Regions from separate parts of the Streptomyces sp. NPDC005494 genome, predicted to be linked through region 4. Evidence: riboswitches for the same ligand, from Rfam matches in the RefSeq annotation. Region 4 holds a riboswitch; each other region holds the start of a gene.
What was found. A riboswitch is a leader RNA that binds a small molecule or an ion and turns the genes downstream of it on or off. The one in region 4 is predicted to bind cobalamin.
Positions count from the first base shown of each region.

Region 1: linked by a shared signal. The riboswitch ahead of cobN (cobaltochelatase subunit CobN) and the one ahead of ACFYQ6_RS21635 (energy-coupling factor ABC transporter permease) in region 4 are both predicted to bind cobalamin.
Region 2: linked by a shared signal. The riboswitch ahead of ACFYQ6_RS12285 (ribonucleoside-diphosphate reductase subunit alpha) and the one ahead of ACFYQ6_RS21635 (energy-coupling factor ABC transporter permease) in region 4 are both predicted to bind cobalamin.
Region 3: linked by a shared signal. The riboswitch ahead of ACFYQ6_RS32215 (ABC transporter substrate-binding protein) and the one ahead of ACFYQ6_RS21635 (energy-coupling factor ABC transporter permease) in region 4 are both predicted to bind cobalamin.

Region 1 covers NZ_JBIAJR010000006.1:352,911-359,776, reverse strand. The annotation lists gene ACFYQ6_RS20255 (IclR family transcriptional regulator C-terminal domain-containing protein) at 1-455, opposite strand, end outside; gene cobN (cobaltochelatase subunit CobN) at 530-4,129, opposite strand; cobalamin riboswitch at 4,163-4,318, opposite strand; gene cobG (precorrin-3B synthase) at 4,540-5,841, shown strand; gene ACFYQ6_RS20240 (precorrin-8X methylmutase) at 5,887-6,513, shown strand; gene cobJ (precorrin-3B C(17)-methyltransferase) at 6,510-6,866, shown strand, end outside.
Region 2 covers NZ_JBIAJR010000003.1:511,503-518,368, forward strand. The annotation lists gene ACFYQ6_RS12270 (helix-turn-helix domain-containing protein) at 1-667, opposite strand, end outside; gene ACFYQ6_RS12275 (hypothetical protein) at 749-961, shown strand; gene ACFYQ6_RS12280 (ribonucleotide-diphosphate reductase subunit beta) at 958-1,974, opposite strand; gene ACFYQ6_RS12285 (ribonucleoside-diphosphate reductase subunit alpha) at 1,974-4,370, opposite strand; cobalamin riboswitch at 4,509-4,646, opposite strand; gene ACFYQ6_RS12290 (N-acetyltransferase) at 4,687-5,187, opposite strand; gene mctP (monocarboxylate uptake permease MctP) at 5,396-6,866, opposite strand, start outside.
Region 3 covers NZ_JBIAJR010000014.1:135,979-142,844, forward strand. The annotation lists gene ACFYQ6_RS32200 (PRC and DUF2382 domain-containing protein) at 1-846, shown strand, start outside; gene ACFYQ6_RS32205 (ABC transporter ATP-binding protein) at 997-1,908, opposite strand; gene ACFYQ6_RS32210 (FecCD family ABC transporter permease) at 1,905-2,942, opposite strand; gene ACFYQ6_RS32215 (ABC transporter substrate-binding protein) at 2,987-4,057, opposite strand; cobalamin riboswitch at 4,088-4,275, opposite strand; gene ACFYQ6_RS32220 (acyl-CoA dehydrogenase) at 4,538-6,385, opposite strand; gene ACFYQ6_RS32225 (carbohydrate kinase) at 6,424-6,866, opposite strand, start outside.
Region 4 covers NZ_JBIAJR010000007.1:218,278-225,143, forward strand. The annotation lists gene ACFYQ6_RS21620 (energy-coupling factor ABC transporter ATP-binding protein) at 1-25, opposite strand, end outside; gene cbiQ (cobalt ECF transporter T component CbiQ) at 22-771, opposite strand; gene ACFYQ6_RS21630 (energy-coupling factor ABC transporter substrate-binding protein) at 778-1,146, opposite strand; gene ACFYQ6_RS21635 (energy-coupling factor ABC transporter permease) at 1,146-1,853, opposite strand; cobalamin riboswitch at 1,883-2,087, opposite strand; gene ACFYQ6_RS21640 (50S ribosomal protein bL37) at 2,371-2,448, shown strand; gene ACFYQ6_RS21645 (SMI1/KNR4 family protein) at 2,651-3,172, shown strand; gene ACFYQ6_RS21650 (DUF2470 domain-containing protein) at 3,505-4,221, opposite strand; gene ACFYQ6_RS21655 (VOC family protein) at 4,422-4,775, shown strand; gene ACFYQ6_RS21660 (SMI1/KNR4 family protein) at 4,877-6,436, shown strand; gene ACFYQ6_RS21665 (caspase family protein) at 6,441-6,866, opposite strand, start outside.

The DNA.
Region 1 (6,866 bases), on a different contig from region 4:
TCCAGCTCGCGCAGGACGCATTTCCCGAGGGCGGTGGCGTGACCGGCGTCCTCGAAGCCCACCCAGAGGTCGACACGGGGCGCCTTGGGCCCGTCGACGATCTCGGCGACCCGGATCTCACCGTCCTCGTAGAAGGTCAGATACGCGGCGGCCGACATCTCGTCCCGCAGCGCGGCGAGGGCGGGCCGGACACCGGCGAGCGCCCCCTCCCTCCGGCTCACGGTCCGCAGCCGGTCGAGCATGCCTCCGACGACGTACCCGCCGTCCTCCAGCCTGGTCAGATACCCGTCGTCGGCGAGCGCGCGCAGGAGGCGGTTCGCGGAGTCCGGTTCGAGTCCCGCCTCCCGCGCCAGGCGCCCTGCGGGGGCGCCGCCCGTGTGGGCCCCCGCGGCCTCCATCAGGCGGGACGCTCGCCGCACGGACGTGCGGAGCGGAGGGCTCGGCTGGTCACCCATTCCACCAGAGTGGACCGGGCGCGGGGAGGCGGCAACGCAGGGCCGCGCCCCACCGCGTGCCTCTCACTCCCCGCTCAGTCCTCGCCCTCCAGCTCGCCTTCCGTCTCCAGGAACACCTGGCGCAGCGCTTCGAGCACCGCCGGGTCGGGCTTCGCCCACATACCGCGCGACTCGGCCTCCAGGAGGCGCTCGGCGATGCCGTGGAGGGCCCAGGGGTTGGCCTGCTGGAGGAACTCGCGGTTCGCCGGGTCCAGGACGTACGTCTCGGTGAGCTTGTCGTACATCCAGTCCGCGACCACGCCGGTCGTCGCGTCGTAGCCGAAGAGGTAGTCGACGGTAGCGGCGAGCTCGAAGGCGCCCTTGTAGCCGTGGCGGCGCATCGCCTCGATCCACTTCGGGTTGACCACCCGGGCGCGGAAGACCCTGGACGTCTCCTCGACCAGCGTCCGCGTACGGACCGTCTCGGGGCGGGTCGAGTCCCCGATGTACGCCTCGGGGGCGGTCCCCTTCAGCGCGCGCACGGTCGCGACCATGCCGCCGTGGTACTGGAAGTAGTCGTCCGAGTCCGCGATGTCGTGTTCACGGGTGTCGGTGTTCTTCGCCGCCACCGCGATCCGCTTGTACGCGGTCTCCATCTCGTCGCGGGCCGGGCGCCCGTCCAGCTCACGGCCGTAGGCGTAGCCGCCCCACACCGTGTACACCTCGGCGAGGTCGGCGTCCGTGCGCCAGTCGCGGGAGTCGATGAGCTGGAGCAGCCCCGCGCCGTACGTCCCCGGCCGGGAGCCGAAGATGCGGGTGGTCGCCCGCCGCTCGTCGCCGTGTTCGGCCAGGTCGGCCTGGGTGTGGGCGCGTACGAAGTTCCGCTCTGCGGGCTCGTCGAGCGAGGCGGCGAGGCGGACGGCGTCGTCGAGCAGCCCGATCGTGTGCGGGAAGGCGTCGCGGAAGAATCCGGAGATGCGCAGGGTGACGTCGATGCGCGGCCGGCCCAGTTCCTCGTACGGGATCGCCTCCAGACCCGTGACCCTGCGCGAGGCGTCGTCCCAGACGGGGCGTACGCCGAGCAGGGCGAACGCCTCGGCGATGTCGTCGCCCGCGGTGCGCATCGCGCTGGTGCCCCACAGGGACAGGCCGACGGAGGTGGGCCAGTCACCGTTGTCGGCGCGGTAGCGCTCCAGGAGCGAGTCGGCGAGGGCCTGGCCGGTCTCCCACGCCAGGCGGGACGGGACCGCCTTCGGGTCGACCGAGTAGAAGTTGCGGCCTGTCGGCAGCACGTTGACCAGGCCGCGGAGCGGGGATCCGGACGGGCCGGCGGGGACGAAGCCGCCGTTCAGCGCGTGGACCGCGTGGTCCAGCTCGTCGGTCGTCGCGGCGAGACGCGGCACGACCTCGGTGGCGGCGAAGGTGAGGATGTCGGCGACGGCCTGCGGGAGCCCCTGGGCCACACCGGTGACGGCTTCCGGATCCCAGTCCGCGTCCTCCATCGCCTGGACGAGGGCGCGGGCCTTCTCCTCGGTCTCGTCGGCCGCGGTACGGGTCGCCGCGGACTCGTCGAGGCCGAGTGCCTCGCGCAGGCCGGGCAGCGAGGCCGTGCCGCCCCAGATCTGGCGGGCGCGCAGGACGGCGAGGACCAGGTTGACGCGGTCCTTCCCGGCGGGGGCGCCGCCCAGGACGTGCAGGCCGTCCCGGATCTGGACGTCCTTGATCTCACAGAGCCAGCCGTCGAGATGCATGATGAACTCGTCGAAGCCCTCGTCCTCCGGCCTGTCCTCGAGGCCGAGGTCGTGGTCGAGCTTCGCGGCCTGGATCAGCGTCCAGATCTGGGCGCGGACCGCGGGGAGCTTCGCCGGGTCCATCGCGGCGATCTGGGCGTGCTCGTCCAGGAGTTGTTCCAGGCGGGCGATGTCGCCGTAGCTGTCCGCGCGTGCCATGGGCGGCACCAGGTGGTCCACGAGCGTGGCGTGCACGCGGCGCTTGGCCTGGGTGCCCTCACCGGGGTCGTTGACCAGGAACGGATAGACGAGGGGGAGGTCGCCCAGCGCGGCGTCGGGGCCGCAGGCGGCGGAGAGGCCGGCGTTCTTGCCGGGCAGCCACTCCAGGTTGCCGTGCTTGCCGAGGTGGATCATCGCGTCCGCGCCGAAGCCGTTGTCGTCGGCGGACGCGGCGATCCAGCGGTACGCGGCCAGGTAGTGGTGCGAGGGCGGCAGATCGGGGTCGTGGTAGATCGCGATCGGGTTCTCGCCGAAGCCGCGCGGCGGCTGGATGAGGATCAGCAGGTTGCCCCGGCGCAGTGCCGCGAGCACGATGTCGCCCTCGGGGTTGCGGGACCTGTCGACGAACATCTCGCCGGGTGCCGGGCCCCAGTGCTCCTCGACGGACTCGCGGAGCTCGGCGGGCAGCGTGGCGAACCAGCGGCGGTAGTCGGCGGCGGGGATGCGGACCGGGTTGCGGGCCAACTGCTCCTCGGTGAGCCACTCCTGGTCGTGGCCACCGGCGTCGATGAGCGCGTAGATCAGCTCGTCGCCGTCACCGGAGACCAGGCCCGGAATCTCTTCCTCCGGCCCGAAGTCGTAACCCTCGGCGCGCAGCCTGCGGAGCAGGGCGACGGCGCTGGCGGGGGTGTCGAGGCCTACCGCGTTGCCGATGCGCGAGTGCTTGGTCGGGTAGGCGGACAGGACGAGCGCGATCCGCTTCTCGGCGGCGGGAATGTGGCGGAGACGCGCGTGCCGTACGGCGATCCCGGCGACCCGGGAGGCGCGCTCGGGGTCGGCCACGTACGCGGGCAGGCCGTCCTCGTCGATCTCCTTGAAGGAGAACGGCACGGTGATCAGGCGGCCGTCGAATTCGGGTACGGCGATCTGGGTGGCCGCGTCGAGCGGGGAGACGCCCTCGTCGTTCTCCTCCCAGGCGGCACGCGGGCTGGTGAGGCAGAGCGCCTGGAGGACGGGGACGTCCAGCCCGGTCAGGGCACCCGCGTCCCAGGACTCGTCGTCCCCGCCGGCCGACGCGGTGGCGGGCTTGGTGCCGCCGGCCGCGAGGACGGTCGTCACGACGGCGTCGGCGGCCCGCAGTTCCTCGACGAGTTCGGGTTCGGGGGTGCGCAGCGAGGCGACGTACAGCGGGAGGGGGCGGGCGCCCGCGTCCTCCACGGCGGTGCAGAGCGCCTCGACGAACGCGGTGTTCCCGCTCATGTGGTGGGCCCGGTAGTAGAGCACCGCCACGGTCGGGCCGTCGACCTCCCGGGCGGTCCGCTCCAGCGGTCCCCACGCGGGGGCCGGGGCGGGCGGCTCGAACCCGTGGCCGGTGAGCAGCACGGTGTCGGAGAGGAAGCGGGCCAGCTGCTCCAGGTTCGCGGGGCCACCGTGCGCGAGGTAGGCGTGGGCCTCGGCCGCGATGCCGATCGGCACGGTGGAGGCCGCCATCAGCTGGGCGTCGGGGGCCTGTTCACCGGTGAGGACGACGACGGGCCGGCCGGTCGCCAGCACCTGGTCGAGCCCTTCCTGCCAGGCGCGGACGCCACCGAGGAGACGTACGACGACGAGGTCCGTGCCGTCCAGGAGCTGCGGCAGGTCCTCGACGGAGAGCCGGGACGGGTTCGCGTAGCGGAAGCCGACCGGACCACCGGAGGCACGGGCGCTCAGCAGGTCTGTGTCGGACGTCGACAGGAGCAGGATCATGCGGCGTCAGCCCTTCCTCGGGGTGTCCACGCCCCGGGCGGTGTGTCGGACGGCAGGAGTTCCTGACTCGCACGGCCTTCGCGGGGCCGGGCTCACAGTGGCGGGACCGCGCCGGAATCTCACCGGGCTTCCTCCCATGTCGCCGTCTGGCGATGGCGGGCCGAACGGACCGCCGCTAGGCATAGTAGGCGGCAGGTGGGGGGTCCTGACCAGACGGCCCCCGGCCCGGCAGGGCCCGAGGGGGTTCCGGCCGGACGACACGGGGCCTGGCGAGCCGGGCCGGGGGCGTTCGGACCGGACGGGGTCATGGCACGGCCCCAGGGTTCTGGCCGACGGTCCGGCGCCGGGCCCGCGGCGAGGTGTCCCGTAGGTCACAGTGACCGTAGGGCTGCGCCCCGGTCACGGTCGGTATGCTCGCCGCCATGTCCGCCTCCCCCCTTACGCCCCGGTCTCCGGGCGCCGCGTGCACCCGGAGCAGCGGTGACGCGTGCCCCGGCGCACTGCGGCTGCACCGGGCGGACGACGGTGCGCTGGCGCGGATCCGCATACCCGGCGGGGTGCTGACACCCCGTCAGGCGGCGGCGCTGGGGCAGGCCGCCGAGCGGCTCGGTGACGGTGAGTTGCATCTCACGTCCCGGGGGAACGTGCAGGTGCGCGGACTCGCCGAGGACTGCGGTGCGGAGCTGGCCGGACTGCTGAGCAGGGCCGGGCTGTTGCCCTCCGAACGCCACGAGCGCGTGCGCAACGTGGTCGCCTCCCCGCTCTCGGGGCTGGACGGCCTCGGAGCCGTCGACGTCAGACCGTGGCTGACCGAGCTGGACCAGCTCCTGTGCGCGAGTGACCGAGCGACGGCGCTCTCCGGACGCTTCCTGTTCGCCCTCGACGACGGCCGTGGCGACGTGGACGCGCTCGGCGCCGACCTCACACTCATAGGCCACGCCGGCGGTGACGCGCTCCTGCGCGTCGGGGAGGGCGAGGCCGTCCTCCGCGTCCCCGGCGCCGACGGCCCCCGCGCGGCGCTCCTCGCCGCCGAGGCCTTCCTGGACGCGGCCGAGGAGACCGGTGCCTGGCGGACGAAGGACCTGCCCGCCGCCGCGGTCACCGCGCTGACCGGCGATGTCGTACGACGGTTCGGGCCGGCCGGCATCACCTGCGTGACGGGGAACCGGCCCCGGCCGCCCGAAGCCCTGCCCCCGGCCCCCGGACGCGTCCCGGGCCCCCCGCACGCGGCCGCTCTGTCCGTGGGGGTACCGCTGGGCCGGCTCGGCCCGGCGCAGTGGCGGCTGCTGTCCGGCGCCGGTGAACTGCGCCTCACACCCTGGCGCGGAGCCGTCCTCACCGGAATCCCGCCCGCGCGGGCGGACGACCTGCTGGCCGAACTCTCCGGAGCCGGGCTGATCACCGGCCCCGGCTCCCCCTGGACCGGTGTCGGGGCCTGCATCGGCCGCCCCGGCTGCGCGAAGTCGCTGGCCGACGTACGGGCCGACGCGGGGGCCGCCGTCGGACCCGCCGGACGGCTCCCTGTGTACTGGTCCGGGTGCGAACGCCGGTGCGGCCACCCGCACGGGGAGTGGATCGACGTGGTCGTCACTCCCGGCGGACACCGGATCTCCCATGTGCGGGGAGACCGGAGCACCGAGGCGGCGACGGTCCGGGACGACCCGGCCGCGCTCGCCGCCGCCGTGGCGGCGGCCCGGGACACGCACACCTGACCATCCGGTACGACCCCCCTGTTCGATGAAGAAAGCGACAGCACTGTGCATCAGTACGAGAAGGACGGACCGGCGATCTACCGCCAGTCCTTCGCCACCATCCGCGCGGAAGCGGATCTGGCAGGGCTGCCCGCCGATGTGAGCCAGGTCGCCGTCCGCATGATCCACGCCTGCGGCATGGTCGACCTCGTACGCGATCTCGCCTTCTCGCCGAACGCCGTGGCCGACGCCCGCGCGGCCCTGCGGTCCGGCGCGCCCATCCTGTGCGACGTGGCCATGGTCGCCAGCGGGGTCACCCGGAAGCGGCTGCCCGCCGGCAACGAGGTGATCTGCACCCTGTCCGACCCCGCGGTCCCCGGGCTGGCCGCCGAGCTCGGCACCACGCGCAGCGCCGCCGCGCTGGAGCTCTGGCGGGACCGGATGGAGGGCGCCGTCGTCGCCGTCGGCAACGCCCCCACCGCGCTCTTCCGCCTGCTGGAGATGATCGAGGAGGGTGCCCCGCGCCCCGCCGCCGTCATCGGGGTGCCCGTCGGGTTCATCGGCGCCGCCGAGTCCAAGGAAGCCCTGGCCGCCCACCCGTCCGGGCTCGAGCACCTCGTGGTGCGCGGCAGGCGCGGTGGCAGCGCCATCGCCGCCGCCGCGCTCAACGCGATCGCCAGCGAGGAGGAGTGAGCGTGCCCGAGCAGCAGCGGACCGACGGCACGGGCACCGGGCGCCTGTACGGGGTCGGACTCGGCCCGGGTGACCCGGCCCTGATGACCGTGCGGGCCGTGCAGATCATCGGCGAGGCCGACGTCGTCGCGTACCACTCCGCCCGGCACGGCCGCTCCATCGCCCGCTCGATCGCGGCGCAGCACATCCGCGCCGACCACATCGAGGAGGCTCTGGTCTACCCCGTCACGACGGAGACCACGGACCACCCGGGCGGTTACCGGGGGGCGCTGGACGACTTCTACACCGAGGCGGCGGCCCGGCTCGCGGCGCACCTCGACGCCGGGCGGACCGTCGCCGTGCTCGCCGAGGGC
Region 2 (6,866 bases), on a different contig from region 4:
GCTCCATCCAGGCGAGCGTCTCACCGACCGTGTCGCACCGCGTGGGCGGCAACGGGCGCTTGATGTACTGCGCCTGGCCGCCGTCCCGGTGCGGGGGCACCACCATGCGGCGCGCGAGGGTGTTCGCGACCGTCGGCCCGTACGCCTGGCGGACCAGGTGCAGGGCGGCGTCGATGCCCGCGGCCGTGCCCGCCGACGTGATGACCGGGCCCTCGTCCACGTAGAGCACGTCCGGCTCCACCCGGGCCTCGGGGAAACGGCGGGCCAGCTCGTCGGCATGCCTCCAGTGGGTGGTGCAGCGGCGCCCGTCCAGCAGCCCGGCCGCGCCCAGGACGAAGGCGCCGGAGCAGACGCTCAGGACCCTCGCCCCGCGTTCCACGGCCCGGCGCAGTGCCTCCAGGGCCTCCCGCGGGTACGTCCGCTCCGAGAAGCGGCCTCCTGAGGGCACAGCGATGAGCTCGGCCTCCTCCAGCCGGTCGAGCTCGCAGAGCGCGCTGATGGAGAAACCGGCGTGGGTCCGCAGGGTCGGGCCCTCGGCGGACACGACGGCGAAGTCGTGGACGGGGAGCCCTTCCTCGGAACGGTCGAGTCCGAACACCTCGCACAGGACGCCGAGTTCGAAGGGGTGGACATCGTCGAGCAACAGAACGGCGACATTCTTCAGCATGACGTCAGTGTGGCAGTAATTCGAGGGTGTGTGACAGTCCTGCCACTGACCGAATCCGGGCGGACGGACGACAGTAGAGCCATGAACACATTCCTGAGCTACCTGTCCATAACCGCACTTTTCGCCCTCGTCCTGCTGCCCGCCCTCGTCGGGTTCGCGCGGGAGCGCCGCATCGACCGTGAGCTGCGGGAGGCGGAACTCCACCGGGAGGTCCGGCCCCCGGAAACGGCGGACGCCGCGCGGCCCGTCACGGCCACGCGGCGCCCGTACCTCAGGTCCTGGGCCAGGATCTAGAAGTCGTCGTCGAAGCCGACCGACCCCTCCACCGCCACCTGGTACGCGGAGGGCCGGCGTTCGAAGAAGTTGGTCAGCTCCTGCACCCCCTGGAGCTCCATGAAGGAGAACGGGTTCTCGGAGCCGTAGAGCGGCGGGAAGCCGAGCCGGGTGAGCCGCTGGTCGGCGACGCACTCCAGGTACTGGCGCATCGACTCGGTGTTCATCCCCGGCAGGCCCTCGCCGCACAGGTCGCGGCCGAACTGCAGCTCCGCCTCGACCGCCTCGCGCAGCATGTCGGTGACCTGCTGCTGGAGTGCGTCGTCGAAGAGGTCCGGCTCCTCCTTGCGGACGGTGTCCACGACCTCGAAGGCGAAGTTCATGTGCATCGTCTCGTCACGGAACACCCAGTTGGTGCCCGTGGCGAGACCGTGCAGCAGACCGCGCGAGCGGAACCAGTAGACGTAGGCGAAGGCTCCGTAGAAGAACAGCCCCTCGATGCACGCGGCGAAGCAGATCAGGTTGAGCAGGAAACGACGGCGGTCGGCCATCGTCTCCAGCCGCTCGATCTTCTCGACCGAGTCCATCCACCGGAAGCAGAACTGCGCCTTCTCGCGGATGGAGGGGATCTCCTCGACCGCGTCGAAGGCCGCCGCACGGTCCTCCGGGTCGGGCAGATAGGTGTCGAGCAGCGTCAGGTAGAACTGGACGTGCACGGCCTCCTCGAACAGCTGACGCGACAGGTACAGCCGGGCCTCGGGCGAGTTGATGTGCTTGTAGAGCGTCAGCACCAGGTTGTTGGAGACGATCGAGTCGCCCGTCGCGAAGAACGCGACCAGCCGGCCGATCATGTGCTGCTCACCGGGGGAGAGCTTCGCGAGGTCGGCGACGTCCGAGTGGAGGTCGACCTCCTCGACGGTCCACGTGTTCTTGATCGCGTCCCGGTAGCGCTCGTAGAAGTCCGGGTAGCGCATGGGGCGCAGCGTCAGTTCGAAGCCCGGGTCGAGCAGGTTCTTGTTCTCGGATGTGCTCATTACTGGCAGGCCTCGCAGGACTCGGGGTTTTCGAGGGAACAGGCGATCGCGTCCGCGTCGGGAGCCGAGGCCTGCTGTACGGGAACGGGGGCCGCGGCCGACGCCGCGCCGGACGCCGCGCGGGCGATCCGGGTCGCCGGGCGCGAGCGCAGGTAGTACGTCGTCTTCAGCCCCTGCTTCCAGGCGTACGCGTACATCGAGGAGAGCTTGCCGATCGTCGGCGTCTCCAGGAACAGGTTCAGCGACTGGCTCTGGTCGAGGAACGGCGTACGGGCCGCCGCCATGTCGATCAGGCCGCGCTGCGGGATCTCCCACGCCGTGCGGTACAGCGCCCGTACGTCCTCGGGGATCCACCCGAAGCCCTGCACCGAGCCACTCGCCTCGCGCAGCGCCTCACGGGTGCGGGCGTCCCAGACGCCGAGCTTCTTCAGCTCCTCCACCAGGTACGCGTTGACCTGGAGGAACTCACCGCTGAGCGTCTCGCGCTTGAAGAGGTTGGAGACCTGCGGCTCGATGCACTCGTACACCCCGGCGATCGACGCGATCGTCGCGGTCGGCGCGATGGCGAGCAGCAGCGAGTTGCGCATCCCGGTCTTCGCGACCCTGGCGCGCAGCGCGTCCCAGCGCTCCGGCCAGTTCAGCTCGGTGTCGTAGTGGTCCGGGTGCAGGACGCCACGGGCGGCGCGGGTCTCGGACCAGGCGGGCAACGGCCCGGACCGCTCGGCCAGGGCGCAGGAGGCCTCGTAGGCGGCCAGCATGATCCGCTCGGAGATCTTCGTGGACAGCGCGCGGGCCTCGGGGGAGTCGAACGGCAGGCGCAGCTGGAAGAACACGTCCTGGAGGCCCATCGCGCCCAGGCCCACGGGGCGCCAGCGGGCGTTGGAACGGCCTGCCTGCTCGGTGGGGTAGAAGTTGATGTCCACCACGCGGTCGAGGAAGGTCACCGCGGTGCGGACGGTGGCGTCCAGCCGCTCCCAGTCGATGGTGCCGTCGGCGACGAACGCGCCGAGGTTGACCGAGCCGAGGTTGCAGACGGCCGTCTCGCCGTCATCCGTGACCTCCAGGATCTCCGTGCAGAGATTCGACGAGTGGACGACGCGGCCCGGCTCGGCGGTCTGGTTGGCCGTGCGGTTGGAGGCGTCCTTGAACGTCATCCAGCCCTGCCCGGTCTGCGCGAGGGTCCGCATCATCCGCCCGTACAGCTCACGCGCCGGCATCGTCTTGCGGGCCAGCCCCTTCGCCTCGGCCGCGCGGTAGGCCGCGTCGAACTCGTCGCCCCACAGGTCCACCAGCTCGGGGGTGTCCGCCGGGGAGAACAGCGACCACTCGGTGTCCGCGTCGACGCGGCGCATGAACTCGTCCGGGATCCAGTGGGCCAGGTTGAGGTTGTGCGTGCGCCGCTGGTCCTCACCGGTGTTGTCGCGCAGCTCCAGGAACTCCTCGATGTCCGCGTGCCAGGTCTCCAGGTAGACCGCGGCCGCCCCCTTGCGCCGGCCTCCCTGGTTGACGGCTGCGACGGAGGCGTCGAGCGTCTTCAGGAACGGCACGATGCCGTTGGAGTGCCCGTTGGTCCCCCGGATGAGTGAACCCCGGGCCCGGATGCGGGAGTAGGAGAGTCCGATGCCGCCCGCGTGCTTGGAGAGGCGCGCCACCTGGTGGTAGCGGTCGTAGATCGAGTCGAGCTCGTCCAGCGGGGAGTCCAGCAGGTAGCAGGAGGACATCTGCGGGTGGCGGGTGCCGGAGTTGAACAGGGTGGGGGAGGAGGGGAGGTAGTCGAGCCGGCTCATCAGGCCGTACAGCGCCGCCACTTCCTCCAGAGCCCGCTCGGAGGTGTCCTCGGCGAGCCCGGCGGCGACGCGCAGCATGAAGTGCTGCGGGGTCTCGACGACCTGGCGTGTGAGCGGGTGGCGCAGCAGGTAGCGGCTGTGCAGCGTCCGGAGCCCGAAGTAGCCGAAGCGGTCGTCGGCGCCGTCGGCGAGCGCCTGCTCGACCAGGGCGTCCAGGGCCGCGGAGTGCAGTGCGACGAACTCCGCCGTACGGTCCGCGATCAGGCCTTCGCGGTGCCCCACGGCGACCGAAGCGGAGAAGGAGACGGCGCCCTGCCCGGCCGCCTCGTCCGCCACGGCACGGGTGAGGAGCCGGGCGGCCAGCCGGGAGTACGCCGGGTCCTCGGAGATCAGGCCTGCCGCGGCCTCGGTGGCCAGCGAGCGCAGCTCCGCCTCGTCCGCCCGCGCGCTGCGGCCGCGGAGCGCGGCGGCGGCGACCCGGCCGGGGTCGGTGTCGGGGAGATCGGCCGTCAGAGCGGTCAGGGTCCGCAGCAGTGCGGTCCCGGGCGCGTCGGTCGTGCGGCCTTCGTAATCCGTGGCTGAAACCGGATCGGCTGGCGCGATGGTCACTTGGGGCTATCCCTCGCTCGGCTCGGTGCCTGCGGGAGCGGGGCAGCCGGGCACGGCGAAGCCCGTCGAAGGGCGCACGGAGTGCACGGCGTCCACCGGCCCTCCGCGGGGCCCGGACGTCTCGGCGTCCGGTTCGGTCGAGCCGGACGCACTGTCGACAGGTCTTCGGACTTCGCCGGTGCGCGCGAGCGCGCCGGTCACACCGTTGCGGGACAGTTCCGGACTCACACCGGATTCCCCTGCGACGACAGCGAGGTCGAGCATACATGTGGGGGCTACCGAATGATGCAGCCCCCACATCTTGTGTCGTGAGGGGTCACAGGGTCAGGCGGAAGGTGAGGAGCGGGAGATCGGGAAGAGGGTTCCAGTCCCGTTCCGGAGTCCGCTCGAAGCCGAGACGCCGGTAGATGCGGTGGGCGCCCAGCATGGCCGGCTGCGTCGACAGGACGATTCCGGTAAGTCCTCCCGCGGCCCGCGCCCGGTCGACACAGGCACGCACCAGCGCCTCGCCGGCGCCCCGCCCCCGGGCCTCCGGTGCGACTGCCAGCATCCGGAACTCCGCCTCGTCCTCCCCGGCTATGTCGGCCCACGGGCTGCCGGGCGCGACGTACGTGACGCCTCCCAGCAGGCGTCCCCCGGCGTCCAGCGCCACCAGCACCTCGGCCTCGGCCGCCCGGCGGCCGACCGCGCGGAGCTGTTCCAGATAGGGGTCCTCGGCTCCGAAGTCCAGGAGACCGTCGCCGAGATACGCCTGGGCGGTGATCTCGCCCAGTTCCTCGTGATGGGCGGGCAGGACCGGCCTGATCGATACGTCCATGGGCGGAAGTGTGCACCAGGCGGTGTGCGCCGCGCGCCCCTGTTTCGTCCCGTGGCCCCTCCGGGGGACGGGGCCACGGGAGGACGCCGTCCCGGGTCCCACGGAGCGGGTCCCGGAACGACGCCGCCCCGGGTCCCGGAAACGACGCCGTCCCGGCAGGAAGGGCCCTGCCGGGACGGAAGCCGCACTTCTCACCAGTGGCGCGAGGTCAGTGGCCCCCGCCCGGGGCGCCCACCGTGGCCGGCGGCAGTTCCGCCTTGACGCCCGGGTCGCCCACGTCCGCCGTGTAGTCGCCGGGGGAGGTCTCGTCCACGCCCGCCGGTGCCTTCACCGCGTTGAGGACGAAGGTCAGGACGACCACGACGACGACGTTCAGCACGAAGGCGGTGAGACCGATGTAGCCGATCTCGCCTATGCCGGGGATCTCCTTGGAGGACCCGCCGAAGTGCTTCTGGGTCGGGCTGGCCACGCCGTACGCCGCCACCGTGCCGTAGAGCATGCCGACCGCCCAGCCGGCGATCAGTGCCCAGCGGTGGAACCAGCGGGTGAACAGGCCGCCGACCAGGGCCGGCATCGTCTGGAGGATCCAGATGCCGCCCAGCAGCTGGAAGTTGATCGCGACCGTCTTGTCCATGGTGAGGACGAAGACGAGTGCGCCGACCTTGACCAGGAGCGAGACCAGCTTGGAGACCTTGGTCTCCTGGGCCGGGGTCGCGTCGGGCTTGATGAAGTCCTTGTAGATGTTGCGGGTGAAGAGGTTCGCCGCGGCGATCGACATGATCGCGGCCGGCACCAGCGCGCCGATACCGATCGCGGCGAAGGCCACGCCCGCGAACCAGTCGGGGAACATGTTCTCGAACAGCTGCGGGATCGCCAACTGTCCGTTGTCCACCTTGACCCCGGCGGCGATCGCCATGAAGCCGAGCAGGGCCAGGAGGCCGAGCATCAGCGAGTACAACGGCAGGATCGTGGTGTTGCGCCGGATCACCTCACGGCTGCGGCTGGAGAGCGTCGCCGTGATCGAGTGCGGGTACATGAAGAGGGCGAGCGCCGAACCCAGCGCGAGGGTCGCGTAGCCCCACTGGCCCATCTCGCCCGGCACGAGGCCGGCGACGGGCTTGCCGGCGGCCTCGTTCTTCGCCGAGAACGCCTCGCTCGCCTTGGCGAAGATGTCGTCGAACCCGCCGAGCTTTATCGGGATGTAGATGATCGCCACGGCGATGACCAGATAGATCAGGCCGTCCTTGACGAACGCGATCAGCGCGGGGGCACGCAGGCCCGAGGAGTACGTGTACGCCGCGAGGACCGCGAACGCGATCAGCAGCGGCAGGTCCTTGATGAACCAGTGCGTCGTCTCGCCGCCGCCCACGCCCATGACGTCCAGCACGGCCTGGATGCCGACCAGCTGGAGCGCGATGTACGGCATCGTGGCGAGGATGCCGGTGAGGGCGACCGCCAGCGAGAGGCCCTTCGAACCGAAGCGCCCTCGGACGAAGTCCGAGGTGGTGACGTAGCCGTGCTTGTGCGAGACCGACCAGAGGCGCGGCAGGAAGGTGAAGATCAGCGGGTAGACGAGGATCGTGTACGGGACGGCGAAGAAGCCCGCCGCGCCCGCCGCGTAGATCGCCGCCGGCACCGCGACGAAGGTGTACGCCGTGTAGAGGTCGCCCCCCAGCAGG
Region 3 (6,866 bases), on a different contig from region 4:
TTCGTACCGCTTGCCGGAGCCCGTCGCGTGGGCTCCGACCTGCACGTCTCGCATCCGAAGGACCGCGTCAAGGAAGCCCCTCGGGTGGACGCCGACGCGCACCTCTCCGTGTCCGAGGAGGAGGAGCTCTACCGGCACTACGGGATGACCAGGAAGGCCACCGGTCGCGGCGGAGCGGGCGGCGACGCGCGCACCACGTCCGGGACCGGAACGGGAGCCATGGGAGCAGCCGGGGCCGCCGGCGCTGCCGGTGCCGCGGGTACCGCTCGCACCACCTCCACGGGCCAGGCGAAGGGCTCGGGCACGACCGCCGGCATGGGCACCACCGGTGCCGGCACGGGCAGGCACCGCGACATGGACACCTCTTCCACGTCCCGCCCGCTCGCCGGAGCCGGAGCCGAGCGGTCCGCCGCGGGAGCCGGAGGCCACGAGGAGATGATCCGGTCCGAGGAGCAGCTCCAGGTCGGTACGGAGGAGTACGAGAGCGGACGCGCGCGCCTGCACAAGTACGTCGTGACCGAGAACGTCACGCGGACGGTGCCCGTGTCCCACGAGGAGGTACGCGTGGTGCGCGAACCTCTGCAGCCGGGCGAACGGGCCACGGGTGTGAAGGGCACGAGCGAACTCGGCGAACAGGACGTCGAGGTCACTCTGCACGCCGAACGCGCCACCGTCCGCAAGGAGGCGGTCCCGGTGGAGCGGGTCCGTCTCGAAACCAGCAAGGTCACCGAGCAGAAGGAAGTCTCCGCCGAGCTCCGCAAGGAGAAGATCGACTACGCGGACGGCAAGGACATGGGCAGCGGCAAGGACATGGGCGGCGAGTTCGGCCAGGGACGCCGCCGCTGACCCCTCACCCAGCGGCGACAGGCCGCGCGACAGCAGCGAGGGGCGGTCCCGGTCGGTCACGGGCCCGCCCTCTCGTGCGCCCTTCCCGGGCGTTCCTCTCTCCCCTGCGGCCCTCCCGGGGAAGGCTGCACCCGGGAGAGCCCGGGAAGATCAGAACCGGCCGGGTGCAGCCTCCCCCGGGAGGAACCGCACCGAGGGCCTTCCCTCCGGTCCTTCCGGTGTCACCACCGCGCGTACACGGTAGACATCGGCGATGAGTTCCTCGGTGATCACTTCCGAGGGCGTCCCGCCGGCCACCACCCGGCCGTCCTTCATCACCGTGACCCGGTCGCAGAACATCGCGGCCAGGTTGAGGTCGTGCAGCGCGATCACCGCGGTGACGGGCAGCGCGGCCACCAGGGAGAGCAGTTCCAGCTGGTGCTGGATGTCCAGGTGGTTCGTCGGCTCGTCCAGCAGGAGTTCACGGGGCTGCTGCGCCAGGGCCCGGGCGATCTGCACGCGCTGCCGCTCGCCGCCGGACAGGGTGTGCCACGACTGCCCGGCCCGGTCGGCGAGTCCGGTGCGCACCAGTGCCTCGCGTACGGCGTCCTCGTCCTCGGGGCCCGCTGCGGCCCAGGCGCGGCGGTGCGGGATGCGGCCGAGACGTACGACGTCCGCCACGTTCAACTCGACCTGGGTCACGGCGTGCTGGTCGACGACCGCCACCCGGCGGGCGACACCCCTGCGGCCGGTCTCGGCGAGGGTGCGGCCGTCGAGGGTGACGACGCCGTGGCCGGGGGCGAGGACGCCCGCCATCACCCTGAGCAGCGTCGTCTTGCCGGAGCCGTTCGGGCCGAGGAGCCCGACCGTGGACCCGGGCGGCGGGGCGAGGCTCACCCCGTCCAGGAGGATCCGTCCGCCGGCCTGCCGCCCGACCCGGGACGCCCGCAGGCCCTCGTCGGATGCGGCCGCGACGGGTGGCTGCGGGGCCGGGCGCTCCCGCCGGTCCAGCTGTTCCGGCCCGCTCGGATGCTCGTGCCGGGCCAGGCGCCCCGTCGCTCCCCTGCGATCCCACCGCTTCATGCGCTCCTCCGGGTGCGATGGAGGACCAGCACGAAGGCGGGCACCCCGATGAGCGAGGTGACCACACCCACCGGCACCTCCTGCGGGTCGAGGACGGTCCTGGCCAGGGTGTCGACCCAGACCAGGAACACGGCTCCGGCGAGGGCGGTCAGCGGCAGCAGCCGCCGGTGCCCCGAACCGGCCAGTGCCCGGGCGGCGTGCGGCAGGACGAGACCGACGAACCCGATGGCACCGGCCGAGCTGACCAGGGCGGCCGTCAGCAGCGCGGTCGTGCAGAGCAGCACGATCCGGGTGCGGGCCACGTGCACCCCGAGGGACGCCGCCGCTTCCTGGCCGAAGGCGAAGGCGTCGAGGGTTCGGGCGTGGCCCAGGCAGATCGACAGCGTCACGGCCAGGACGGCCGAGCACATCCACACGTCTCCCCAGCCGACCCCGCTCAGGGAGCCGAGCAGCCAGAACAGCACGCCCCGGGTCTGCTCGGCGTCGGCCGCGGTCATCACGACGAAGGAGGTGAGCGCGGAGAAGAGCTGCATGGCCGCGACTCCGGAGAGGACGACGCGGTCGGTGGAGCCACCGAGGGTGTGACTGAGCAGCAGGACGAGGGCGAAGGAGCACAGCGCCCCGGCGAAGGCCCCGGCCGAGACCGACACCGCTCCCCCACCGACACCCAGCACGACGACCACGACCGCGCCGGTGGACGCCCCGGAGGAGACGCCGAGGACGAACGGATCGGCGAGCGGGTTGCGCAGCAGCGACTGCATGACCGTGCCGCAGACCGCCAGTCCGGCCCCGCACACCGCGGCGAGCAGCGTGCGGGGCATGCGCAGGTTCCAGATGATGCCGTCGCGGATCGGTGTCAGCCGCGCGTCGGTGAGGCCGAGGTGCGAGCCGACCGCCGACCAGACGTCAGGGACGGAGATGCGGGCGGGGCCGATCGTGACGGCGACCGCGACGGAGAGGAACAGGAGGGCCACCCCCGCGGCCCAGAGGAAGCCCTGCCGCAGGACGCGGGCACCGGCGACCCTGCCCGCCACGGACGCCTGATCGACGCGTACCTCCGGGGCCTGCGCGGTGCCGGTCACCCCGCGAGCCCGAAGGAGCGCAGCCCGGCCGCGACGCGCTCCACGCCCTCCACGGTCCGGATGGAGGGATTCATGGCCTGCCCGCTGAGCAGGACGTATCGCTTGTGCCGGACGGCGTCCATGTTCTTCGTCGCGGGGTTGGACTCCAGGAAGGCGATCTTCTTCGCCGCGCTCTCCGCCGTCTGCGACTTCCGGGTCAGGTCACCGATGACCAGGACGTCGGGGTTGCGGTCGGCGACGGTCTCCCAGTTGATCTGGGGCCACTCCTCGTGGGTGTCGTCGAAGGCGTTCTCCGCGCCCAGTTCACGCGTGATGACGCCTGGCGCGCCGCAGCAGCCCGCCAGGTAGGGGGCCTCGGAGTTGGCGAACCAGTAGAGCAGCGAGGTGCCGGAGGCGTCGATGCCGTCCGTCGCCTCGGTGATACGGGCCTCGAGGTCGGCCACGAGGGCGTCACCTCGCTCGGGTACGCCGAACACCCGCGCCAGTTCTCGCACTTCGGTGTAGACGCTGTCCATGGTGAGGGGCTTCGTGCGGGAGCCGTCGCCGCTGCCGCTGTTGTCCTTGGCCGCGCAGTCGGCGGGCGAGACGTAGGTCGGTACTCCGAGGTCCTCGAACTGCTCGCGGGGTGCCACGCCTCCCTTGCCCAGGGTCGATTCGAACGAGGCGCTCACGAAGTCGGGCTCCTGGGCGAGGACCTTCTCCGACGAGGGGCGGTTCTCCGCGATGCGGGGGATCTTCGCCTCGGCCTTCTCGAGCCCCTTCATCACGGGGTCGGTCCAGGTCGAGGTGCCAGCGATCCGGTCGGCGAGCCCGAGGGAGAGCAGGATCTCGGTCGACCCCTGGTCGAGGGAGACCGCGTGGCGGGGAGCGGCGTCGACGGTGACGGTGCGTCCGCAGTTCTTCATCGTCACCGGATAGCCGGCGCCCCTCCCGTCCGGTGCGGCTTCGGTGGGGCCGCTGCCGCCGCCGCAGGCGGTCAGCAGGACGAGTCCCGTCAGGAGCAGGGCTGTTCGGCGTACGGTGCTGGCTGTGGGCGGCACGGAGTCCCTCGGCGTCTCTGGGCTCATGCGCGGAGCCCGTACGGAGTTCCGCTCCCGGTACGGAAGCGGTGTGCCAGCAGGTCTTCGGACTCGGGTTCGTCCGGACGGGGCGCCTTCCCGGGGCACCCGAGGGTGTCCCAGTGGCCGTGGCCCCGCCCGTCCCCCTCACCGCTGCGCGTCAGCTCCGGATTCTCACCGGATTCCCTGACTCCACGTGGAGTGTGACTGGCGTCTGCAAGCTATCACGTGGCGCGGCGGCCACCGGCGGGGCCGTGGCCGGTACGGCGGAGGGGCCGTCGCCCTCCGACCCCCCTCCGTACCGGCGGCCGCGAGGCGGTCAGCCCTTGGGGCGAACCGATTCGCCTCTGTCTGGCGAGGGCACGTTCCCCGGGGTGAGGACGGAGAGAGCGGACACCGTGCCCCAGTACGCGAGCAGGACGACGCGCAGTCCCAGGATCTCCAGACCCTCCGCCACCCGGGACCGCCCCCCACGGGGGTGCGAGCCCGTCATCGGGCGCCCGTCCAGGCGGTGTTCCACGGCCCGCGGGGATCGTCGTAGGCGTCGGCGTAGCCGGGTCCGGCGATCGGCCAGTCGGCCAGCAGTTCGGCGGGCAGCGCGAAGGAGTCGGCCAGCTGGGGGGCGTGTTCGGCGACGGCGGCGATCAGTTCCTCGGTGATCTCGGCCAGGGCCTCGGCCTGATCGCTCCTCAGCAGGCCCGCGGCCAGCAGGTCGCCGCTGTTGCGGGCCACCCACTGGGTGGCGAACAGCCGCTCCAGCTCGCCGAGCCGTTCCCTGGCCGCACCTTCGGGCAGGGCGGCGCGAGCCTCGGCGTAGGCCTGCGCGGCATGGCGGTACGCGTAGGCCTCGACGCCGCGCAGGGCGGGCCCGGACGCCGCGTTCCACTGCGCGAGGACCTCGGTGCCGGGCACCCGCAGCGCGCGTGCTCTGGCGCGGGTGAACCAGATGTCCTCGATCGCGGCGAGGAGCCGGACCAGGAAGCGCGGGTCGGAGAGGTCGCCGGGCTCCGTGCCGGGGGCGGCGTCCGCGCGGGCGGGCGGGTCCGCGAGGAGCAGGTCGGCCGCGGCCTTGGCGTAGAGGGCGATGTTGTCCCCCTCCGCCGTGATGGCGCCCTCCACACCCGTGACGAGTTCGGTCATGCCGTTGTTCTCCAGCAGGGCCTGCGCGCCGCAGCGTTCGCGACTCTCGACGATCACCTCGCGGGCCCGCCAGGTGATCCAGGCCTTGGCGACGTCGACGAGCCTCCCCGCCTCGGTGCGGCCTTCCCCTTCCGTACAGCTCTCCCAACGCTCCTGGGCCCTGCGGTGCAGCAGGCTCATGGCGAAGACCGTGGCCATCGCGGAGGCGAGCGGTCCGTGGTGGGTCCGGTGGGCGTTGACCGGTACGGGGGGCGTGCGCCGGGAGCCGGAGATCATCCGGTGGCCGCCGTACCGTACGGCCACCGCCAGGGTCGCGCGGGCCGAGCCCGCCGCGCAGGCACTCATCGAGACCCGGCCGTGGGTGACCCGTCCGATCGAGGTCAGGAAGCGCCGCCGCCTGTCCCCCGGCCCGGTCCGGAACTCGCTTGGAGGCCCGTCGGGTTCGTCGGGCTCGAGCAGTGCGTCCCTCGCCACGAACAACTGGTCGAAGGAGGTCAGGCAGTGGTCCACGGGGCTGCCCATCCGGGCCGGCAGCCGCCGCACCCGGATGCCGGGCAGCGCGCGCTCCGCGTCGGTGAGGTGTACGAGGAAGAGGCGCACCCCGTGGTCCGAGCCGTCGGCCACCAGGCGCGCGGCGACCAGGCCGGACTTGGCTCCGCCCGCCGGGCTGGTGTTGGGCATGAACTTCTGCGCGCCGGCGTTCGGGGTGTGCAGGACGAAGCCGTCCCGCTCACGGTCGTACGTCGCGGTGGTCTCCATGGCGGCGGCGTTGTTGCCGTGAGCCACTTCCGTGCAGAGGAACGTGCCGATGCGCCGCATGGACAGATAGTCCGACAGGTCACGACGGCCGGCTCGGTCGTGGTCGAGGAGGCTGCCGAGGAAGAGGTTGTAGTGGATGCCCGCCACGGTGGTCAGCGCCGGGTCGACCGGGCCGAGCCAGGCGTGCAGCGCGGCCAGGGCACGCGGGTCGGCGGCGAGGCGTGCACCGCTGTCGAGGGAGAGGTTGAGGACCCGCAACCGGTCGTAGGCGAGTTCCAGTCGCTCTTCGGGCGTTCCACCGGGGCGGCGGCGGAACGGTTCTGTGCTGATCAGCCGCTGCCAGAAGCCGTGCTCGCGACGGTGTTCCGGACCGAGGAGGACGCCGGTCAGCAGTTCGGTGGTGGACGGTGGGGCGGTGTCGGTGAGGGTCACGGTCATACGAACTGAACGACGGGGGCGGGGGCGAGGACACCCTGTCACTCTGATGGTCCGGGGAAGGGCGCGCTGGTCAGGGCATCTGCCAGCTCCTCCTCGTCCGGGGGGAGGGCACCGGCCCGCCGGACGGTCACGGCGGCGGAGGCGATCCCGTGGCGCAGCACGTCGGTGAGGGTGGCCGCGTCCATGGAGCGCAGCCGCGCGCGCCCGCCCGCGCCGAGCAGCCGGTGCGCCGCCAGGGCGTGCAGCGCGCCCGACATGAAGGCGTCGCCCGCGCCCACGGTGTCGGCGACCCGGACCGGCGGCGCGCCGAGGTTCACGACCGCACCGGGCAGGTACGCCGTGACTCCCTCCGCTCCCCTCGTGACCAGGACGAGGGCCGGCCCGGAGCGCAGCCACCGCTCGGCTGCCTGCTTCGGGGCGTCCTGCGGGTAGAGCCGGCGCAGGTCCTCGTCGCTCGCCTTGACGATGTCGCTCAGCGCGA
Region 4 (6,866 bases):
GGGCGAGCAGTGCCGAATCGCTCATGAGAGTGGCCTTTCCAGTGCGAGGGTCAGGACGGAGAGCGCCGCGAGGACGGCGACACTCACGGCCACGAAGCGGGGGGAGACGCGAGCCTCGGGCACCAGGACACGCAGGGTGCCGTCGTATCCGCGTCCGGCCAGCCCTGCCTGGAGTTTCGCCGCGCGGTCGAAGGCCCGGACGAACGCGGTCGCCCCGAGCCCCGCCAGGGACCGCCAGGCCGCGGCCCTGGTGGTGTGCCCGAGCCGCGCCGCCTGGGCCTCCCGTATCCGGCGCACCGCGTCGAGGAGCAGGAAACTCATGCGGTACGTCACCAGGGCGACGTCCACCACGGGCGCGGGCACGCCCGCCCGGACGAGGCGGGGCAACAGGTCGGACATCGGTGTGGTGAAGGCGAACAGCAGGACGCCGAGAGAGGCGGCCGAGGTCCGCAGCAGCAACTCCCCGGCGCGGGCAGGCCCTCCGGCGGCCGGTGAGACGAACCCCTCGGGGCCCCCGACCTGCACGAGGAGCGTGGCCGCCCCGGTGACACAGAAGCCCAGGGGCACCCGGTACGCCCGCCACAGCCGGCGGGCGGGCACCCCTGCCGGGCCCAGGAGCGCGGTGAGCGCGGTCACGAGGACGAGCGCGGCGCCGGGCCAGGGCGGCAGCGATACGGCCAGCACGGTGAGTCCGAGACCGAGCACGGCCTTGTCCAGGGGATGGCGGCGGCGCCAGCGACTGCTGTGCGCCGCCGCGTCGATCGGCAGCACGTGTCCTCAGGCCCCCCGGGCCGTGGACTCTCCGGCACCGCTCGCGCCGTGGGCCGTGTCGAGCTCTGCCCTGGTGCGCAGTTCGCCCTGCCTTCGGCCGCGCCGCAGACCGAAGTAGTAGGCGAGGACTCCGGCCCCCAGAGCGGCCTGGAGGGCGAACAGCGCGGACTCGATCTCACCGGACGGCGGTTCGTAGAGCGGGGAGAACCAGGGTTCGTAGCCGGGGTCGATCTCGGTGATCGCCGTCTCGGCCTGGGCGTCGGCACCCGTGAACGGCTCCTTCTCGTCGTCGCCGAGGCCGAGGGCCAGAGGCAGGACCGCCAGCGCGGCCACGACGAGCAGCAGCAGAGCGTTGATCTTCGTGTTCCTGGTCATCACGCCACCGCCTCGGTCTCGGTCCTGCGGGCCTTGTCACCCTTGCCGGTGAGGAAGATGCCGAGCCTGGTCAGCTCGCCCTTGCTGGACTGCACCAGAAGACGCATCACCAGCACGGTGAGCAGCCCCTCGCTGACCGCCAGCGGCAGCTGGGTGATCGCGAAGATGGAACCGAACTTGCCGAGCGCGCCCACGAATCCGCTGCCCGGGTCGGGGAAGGCGAGCGCCAGCTGCACGCTGGTGACGCAGTAGGTGGACAGGTCCGCGACGAACGCGGCGAAGAACACCGCGACCATCAGCTGGACGCCGAAGCGGCGCAGCAGCCTGTAGAGCGCGTACCCGGCCCAGGGGCCGACGACCGCCATCGAGAAGACGTTGGCGCCGAGCGTGGTCAGGCCGCCGTGGGCCAGCAACAGGGCCTGGAACAGCAGGGTGATGGTGCCGAGCACCGCCATGATCGGTGGGCGGAACAGGATGGCACCCAGCCCCGTGCCGGTGGGATGCGAGCAACTGCCCGTCACCGAAGGCAGTTTCAGGGCGGACAGGACGAACGTGAAGGCCCCGGCGGCGCCGAGGAGCAGCGTGCTCTCGGGGTGTTCCCGGACTTCACGCGTGAGTGAGCGGACTCCGTGGACGACGAACGGCGCGGACGCGACACCCCAGGCGATCGCGTGCGCCGGGGGGAGGAAACCCTCGGCTATGTGCATGGCTCAGCAGACCCTCTCCAGCACCTCGTGGATGGTTGAAATGCCTTGGCCGGTCTCCTGGCTTACGGGTGACACCGCCCGTGCTCCGCCTTCCCGGGTCCGAGGACCCAGTGGCTGCCCGTGAGGGCTGGAGCCGGACTTCCCGATCACAGTGGCGAGGGCCGCACCGGCATCACACCGATTTCCCGTTCACCAAGGCGTGGTGACACTAGTGCCAGGCCGGGGACGGTGACAAGCGGCCCCGGCCCGTACCTGCGAACGGGTGGCAGTTGCGAACCGACTCGGTCAAGGCTGCGGACAGGCGCGTAGGCACCGCTGCGTGGCTTCAGCAGGCACCGTGTGCGGCATGGTCCTCCCGCGCGATCCGCGCGTGGGTGGTCACGCACTGTGATGTGTACCACCCATACGGGTCGGCGCCGGGTGTTTGCCGCCCCGCTGATGGGTAAGGGGCACGGTGGCCGCCGGAGCCGACAATCCGGTGTATAGATCGTAAAATGCAACAGATGAGGAGGGATCGATGTCCTCGAAGCGACGTCGTAAGAAGAGGGCCCGCCGCAAGAACGGCGCGAACCACGGCAGCCGTCCGCAGTCCTGAGGACACGCCGACGCATCGGGGGGTGGCATGCGCCGCCCCCCGGACGCGTTCCTCGGACCCTGACGAGGAAGCTCTCGCGGTCCGGCGGAGGCGCCCGGCCGTGTGCGTCGGTCACGTGCGGAACCGTGCACCGAGCAGACTGACTCAGGTGCCGCGGCCGGCCCGGCCAGGCATCGGCTCGACGTCATGGAAGGAACACGTGATGGCAACGCTTCCGGAGGTGCAGGCCCTGCTGGGCGAGCCTCGGTTCAACTGGCCGGACCCGGCTCCGTGGACCGAACTCCAGCGGGAGTTCGGTGTGGAGTTCCCGGCGGACTTCCGTGAGATCGTCGACGCCTACGGCTCGATCGAGATCAACAAGCAGCTGTATCTGAAGCATCCCGCCAGTCACCTGCTGCACGACCTGGGGAGATTCATCAGGGAGAATCTCGAACTGTGGCGCGAGGAGGACATGGCGGAGTTCCTGCCGAGTCCGGTGGGGTCGAACCCCGGGGAACTGATACCGGTGGCGACAGCCACGACGGGTGAGGCGGTCTTCCTCCGCGTTCCCGAGACCGACTCGTCGCCCTGGCGGGTCGTGGTCCAGGAGTTCGACAGTCCGGCCTGGACCTGCCACGAGATGACGTTCGGCCAGTGGCTGCTGGCCTATCTCGCGGGCAACGACGTGACGTTGTGTTCCCGGAACTTCGCGCCGGACGGACCGTACTACGACTTCCTGCCCTGAGAACGGCCACGGTCGGTCCGGCACATCCCCGTCCTTCACCCGGGTCCACCACCGGGCGAACCTCATGACTGCGCAGGTGCCCCTTGTGGCACGAGACCAGGTCGTTGCACCGGTCGATGACCGAGGCGAAGAACTCGACCAACGCGCGGACGTCGCGACCGGCCCTTCGTCGCAGTACTCGTCGTCGAACGCTCAGAGCCACATGAAGAAGTCCGGGCCGGGGTGCAACCGCCACTGAGCGGCCGGGCCCCGGAGCCGATCGTCTTCGCGGCTGATGGTCTGAAGTCACCGCCATGTGCGGACGGCCGCTTCCCGGTCCGCCGGGCGGACGATCAGGCCAGCAGCTGATTGCGGTGGGAGGCGCGACGTGCGGCCGCCAGCAAGGCGTGGATCTGGGGCCCTGCCTGGTCGATGCGGGACACGGCCTTCGCGAATGGCAGGCGTGCGTCGCGGTGGGTGCCGGGGTATTCGAGGCGCAGCGTCACTCCGTAGCGGTCCATGGCCAGCGGCAGGACGCGCACGACGCGCACGACGCCTTTCTCCGGCAGCGGCTGCACGAGGCGGAGAAGCAGCGGGACGAGTTCGCCGTGCTCGTCCACGAGATGGGTCAGCATCCCCGCCTCGCTGGTGGCGATCGGGTCCGGCTCGGTCTCCTGCAACCCGTCCAGCGTGACGAACGTCCGTCCCGTGTGGTCCTCGAGAACGGCCTGGCCGAACTCCATGCAGGTGCTCTGGGTCGTCTCCGTGCTGTACCAGGTCGCGAGCAGCCCGGTGACGGTGACACGGGCGCGCATGCGGTCCCGCACGGGCGTGGGGGCGATGTCGGTGAACTCCAGCCGGACCGGGATGCGGGGGCCGGCGTGGGTTTGGCCGGACTCCTGGGGTTCGTGCAGGTGGATGTGGCCCATCGCGCCGGTGCCGTCGAGGCGGTGGATCTCGATGGGGTCGAGCCCGTCACTGACGACCGTCATGGAGTGGGCCGCCATCAGGACGGACAGCACTCGTTCGGCCGGAGTCGGCAGCGTGGCGCGGGAGTTGAAAGGACGCATCCAAGTTCTCCAGGGGAGCGGGGTGGGGAGACCTCATGGCGATTGCTTAGGTATGCCTAACCTAACTTATCTCTCCGGGCTGGGGGTAGCGCGGTGCTGTTTCCGTGAGTAATTTCGGGGCGGCACGGCCCGGGACGGCCGGGCTCATGAATGACGGGCGGCGTCGGTCCCGCCGCCTGCCCACAGGACGAGGGGGCATCGTGGCGAACCGCTGGGCCGGAGTGACGGTCGACTGCATCGACGTGGAACGCGTGTCGCGCTTCTGGAGCGCGCTGCTGGACCGGCCGAAGGGCCCGTCGATGCCGGGCTGGGTGTATCTCGGCGAGCTGGGCGACCCGCAGCCTCGTCTGGTCTTCCAGCCCGTGCCCGAAGCGAAGCAGGGCAAGGTGCGGCTGCACCTGGACGTCGTGGTCGACGACGCCGAGCAGGGAACGGCTCAAGTCATCGCCCTCGGCGGCCGGTTCACCGGCGAACGCCACGAGTACGACGAGGGAGTTGTCCTGGTGATGGCCGACCCCGAGGAGAACGAATTCTGCATCACCCAGTTCTACTGATCGGTGACGCCGGCTCCTCCCCGGGGCGCGGGTGTTCGCGTCCGTGTCAGTGGCTGCTGCCAGGATGACCCTCGTCGCCGACACCGAGGGAGCACCAGGACATGGTTGAGCAGGCAGCCCGCCACATGGCCGAGGAGATCACGGCGCATGCGCCGGACGGCTGGACCAGGGCGTTGCTCTCGGGTCACGCGGGCGGTGGCGGCAGCGGAATGACCGGCGGCTACACGGTCCCCGGCAAGCGCTGCTCACCAGGACTTCCCGCTCTGCACCCCGTGCTGACGCGACTTGCGGAAGCCGTACGCGGCGAGCGCGGCTGGGATCGGATCAGATGGGAGATGGACTGCCGGAACACCGGCACCTACACCCTCGTGACCTTCACGGAGAGGGTCGGCCGCATCTTCGAGCCCGCCGGCGGTTACCAGATCGAACTGGACCCCGGTTACCGGCTGCCCCAGGCCGGCATGAACCAGGAGCCGGGCACGGCGCCCCCGGCCGGCGACCCGGACCTGGCCGTCGCAACGCTCCGTACGTACCTGGAGCGGCGGGCCACCGTCCTCGGGCACCAGGAGGAACTGCCGCCGCCCGTCACCGTCGCCCAACTCGACGACGCCGAGCGCCGCATCGGCCGTCCGCTCCCCGCCGATCTGCGGGCGCTGTATCTGACGGCGGACGGGGACGGTATCGGATACCGGCACTGCGGGCTGATCGAGAACAACGCCTGGCTGTCACTGGAGAGCCTGGTCGCCGAGTACACCGAAGAACAGGAGTGGCAGAACCGCCCCTGGTACGGCTGGGACAACGAATGGAACGCGGTCGTCTTCGACGCGACCCCTCCCGACACCGTCCGCCGCTGCGGAGGCCACCCCGACTGGATCCGTTTCGCCACCTCCGAGGACGGCAACTACCTCGCCGTGGACATGGATCCCGCCCGGGACGGGCGCCCCGGCCAGGTCATCGCCACGGGCCGCGACTACGACGAAGGCCCCGCCCACGTCGCGGACTCCCTCACCTCCCTGCTCCAGAAGCAACTGGAACTGCTGGAGCAGGGCAGCTACGAGACGTACGACGACCACATCTCCCTCATCCGGGACGGCGAGGACTCGGGCGGCCGGCAGATCATCGGCCGGATACCTGACAAGGTCCCGGCGAGCCTTCAGGCCATCCACATCAACGACGCCACCGCACCGGTCGACCTGGCACCGCTCACCGCCGCACCCCGCCTGCGCCGCCTGCACCTCAACCGCTCCGCGACGGCCGATCTGACGCCTGCGCGGGACCTGCCGGTCGAGTCACTGCGCGTAACTCTCCACGGAGGCGACCTCACGCCGCTCGCGGGCCACCCCCACCTCTCCTCCCTCGACCTGCACACCACCGCCCCGGCCGACCTCACGCCGCTGCTCACCGTCCCCCACCTGCGCGGTCTCGACCTCGCGGGATGCGAGGCCGCCGACCTGACCGTCCTCGCTGACCTCCCCGACCTGCGCTACCTCGCGCTCGACCGGCAGCAGTGGGCCGTACTCCTCGACCACGGCAAGGTCCCGCCCGCGCTGGCAGCGGCCCGCCTGGCCGGCGCCGACGTCACCTACGAGGACGCCCTCGCCCTGGCCGCCCGTCTCGGCCTGCCCACCGACGGAGCGTTGCGTGCGGCGGGGAGGCTCTGAGGGGTCACCGGGTGGCCCGAACGGGCCTTTCGCCGTGGGGTTCGGGGCTCAGGGTGACGAAGTTGGGTAGCCTGAAGCCCAGTTCTCGGAGCCTGGTGGCGACGGAGTGAGGGGTCAGCTTCAGGGTGTCGGCGGCCAGCGCGATGTGAAACAACTGAACCGGCTCGTGGTGATCGAGCCAAGGGGCCACGGCGTCGAGATCGCGGCTGATGATGCGCAAATCATCCGGTTCGAGGGGCGGCAGGCTGGTGTCGGGAAGCAGGTAGCCGAACCGGCTGAGTCGGGAGGCGACGTGCTCAGGTGTGCACCCGGTGAGGGAGGAGGCCAAGGCGATATGGCCCGGGGGTACGGCTCTGTCGATGTTCAGCCACGGTGATCGGCCGTTGCAGTTGACGCTGATGATGCGCAAGTCGTCGGGTTCTCCCTCGGG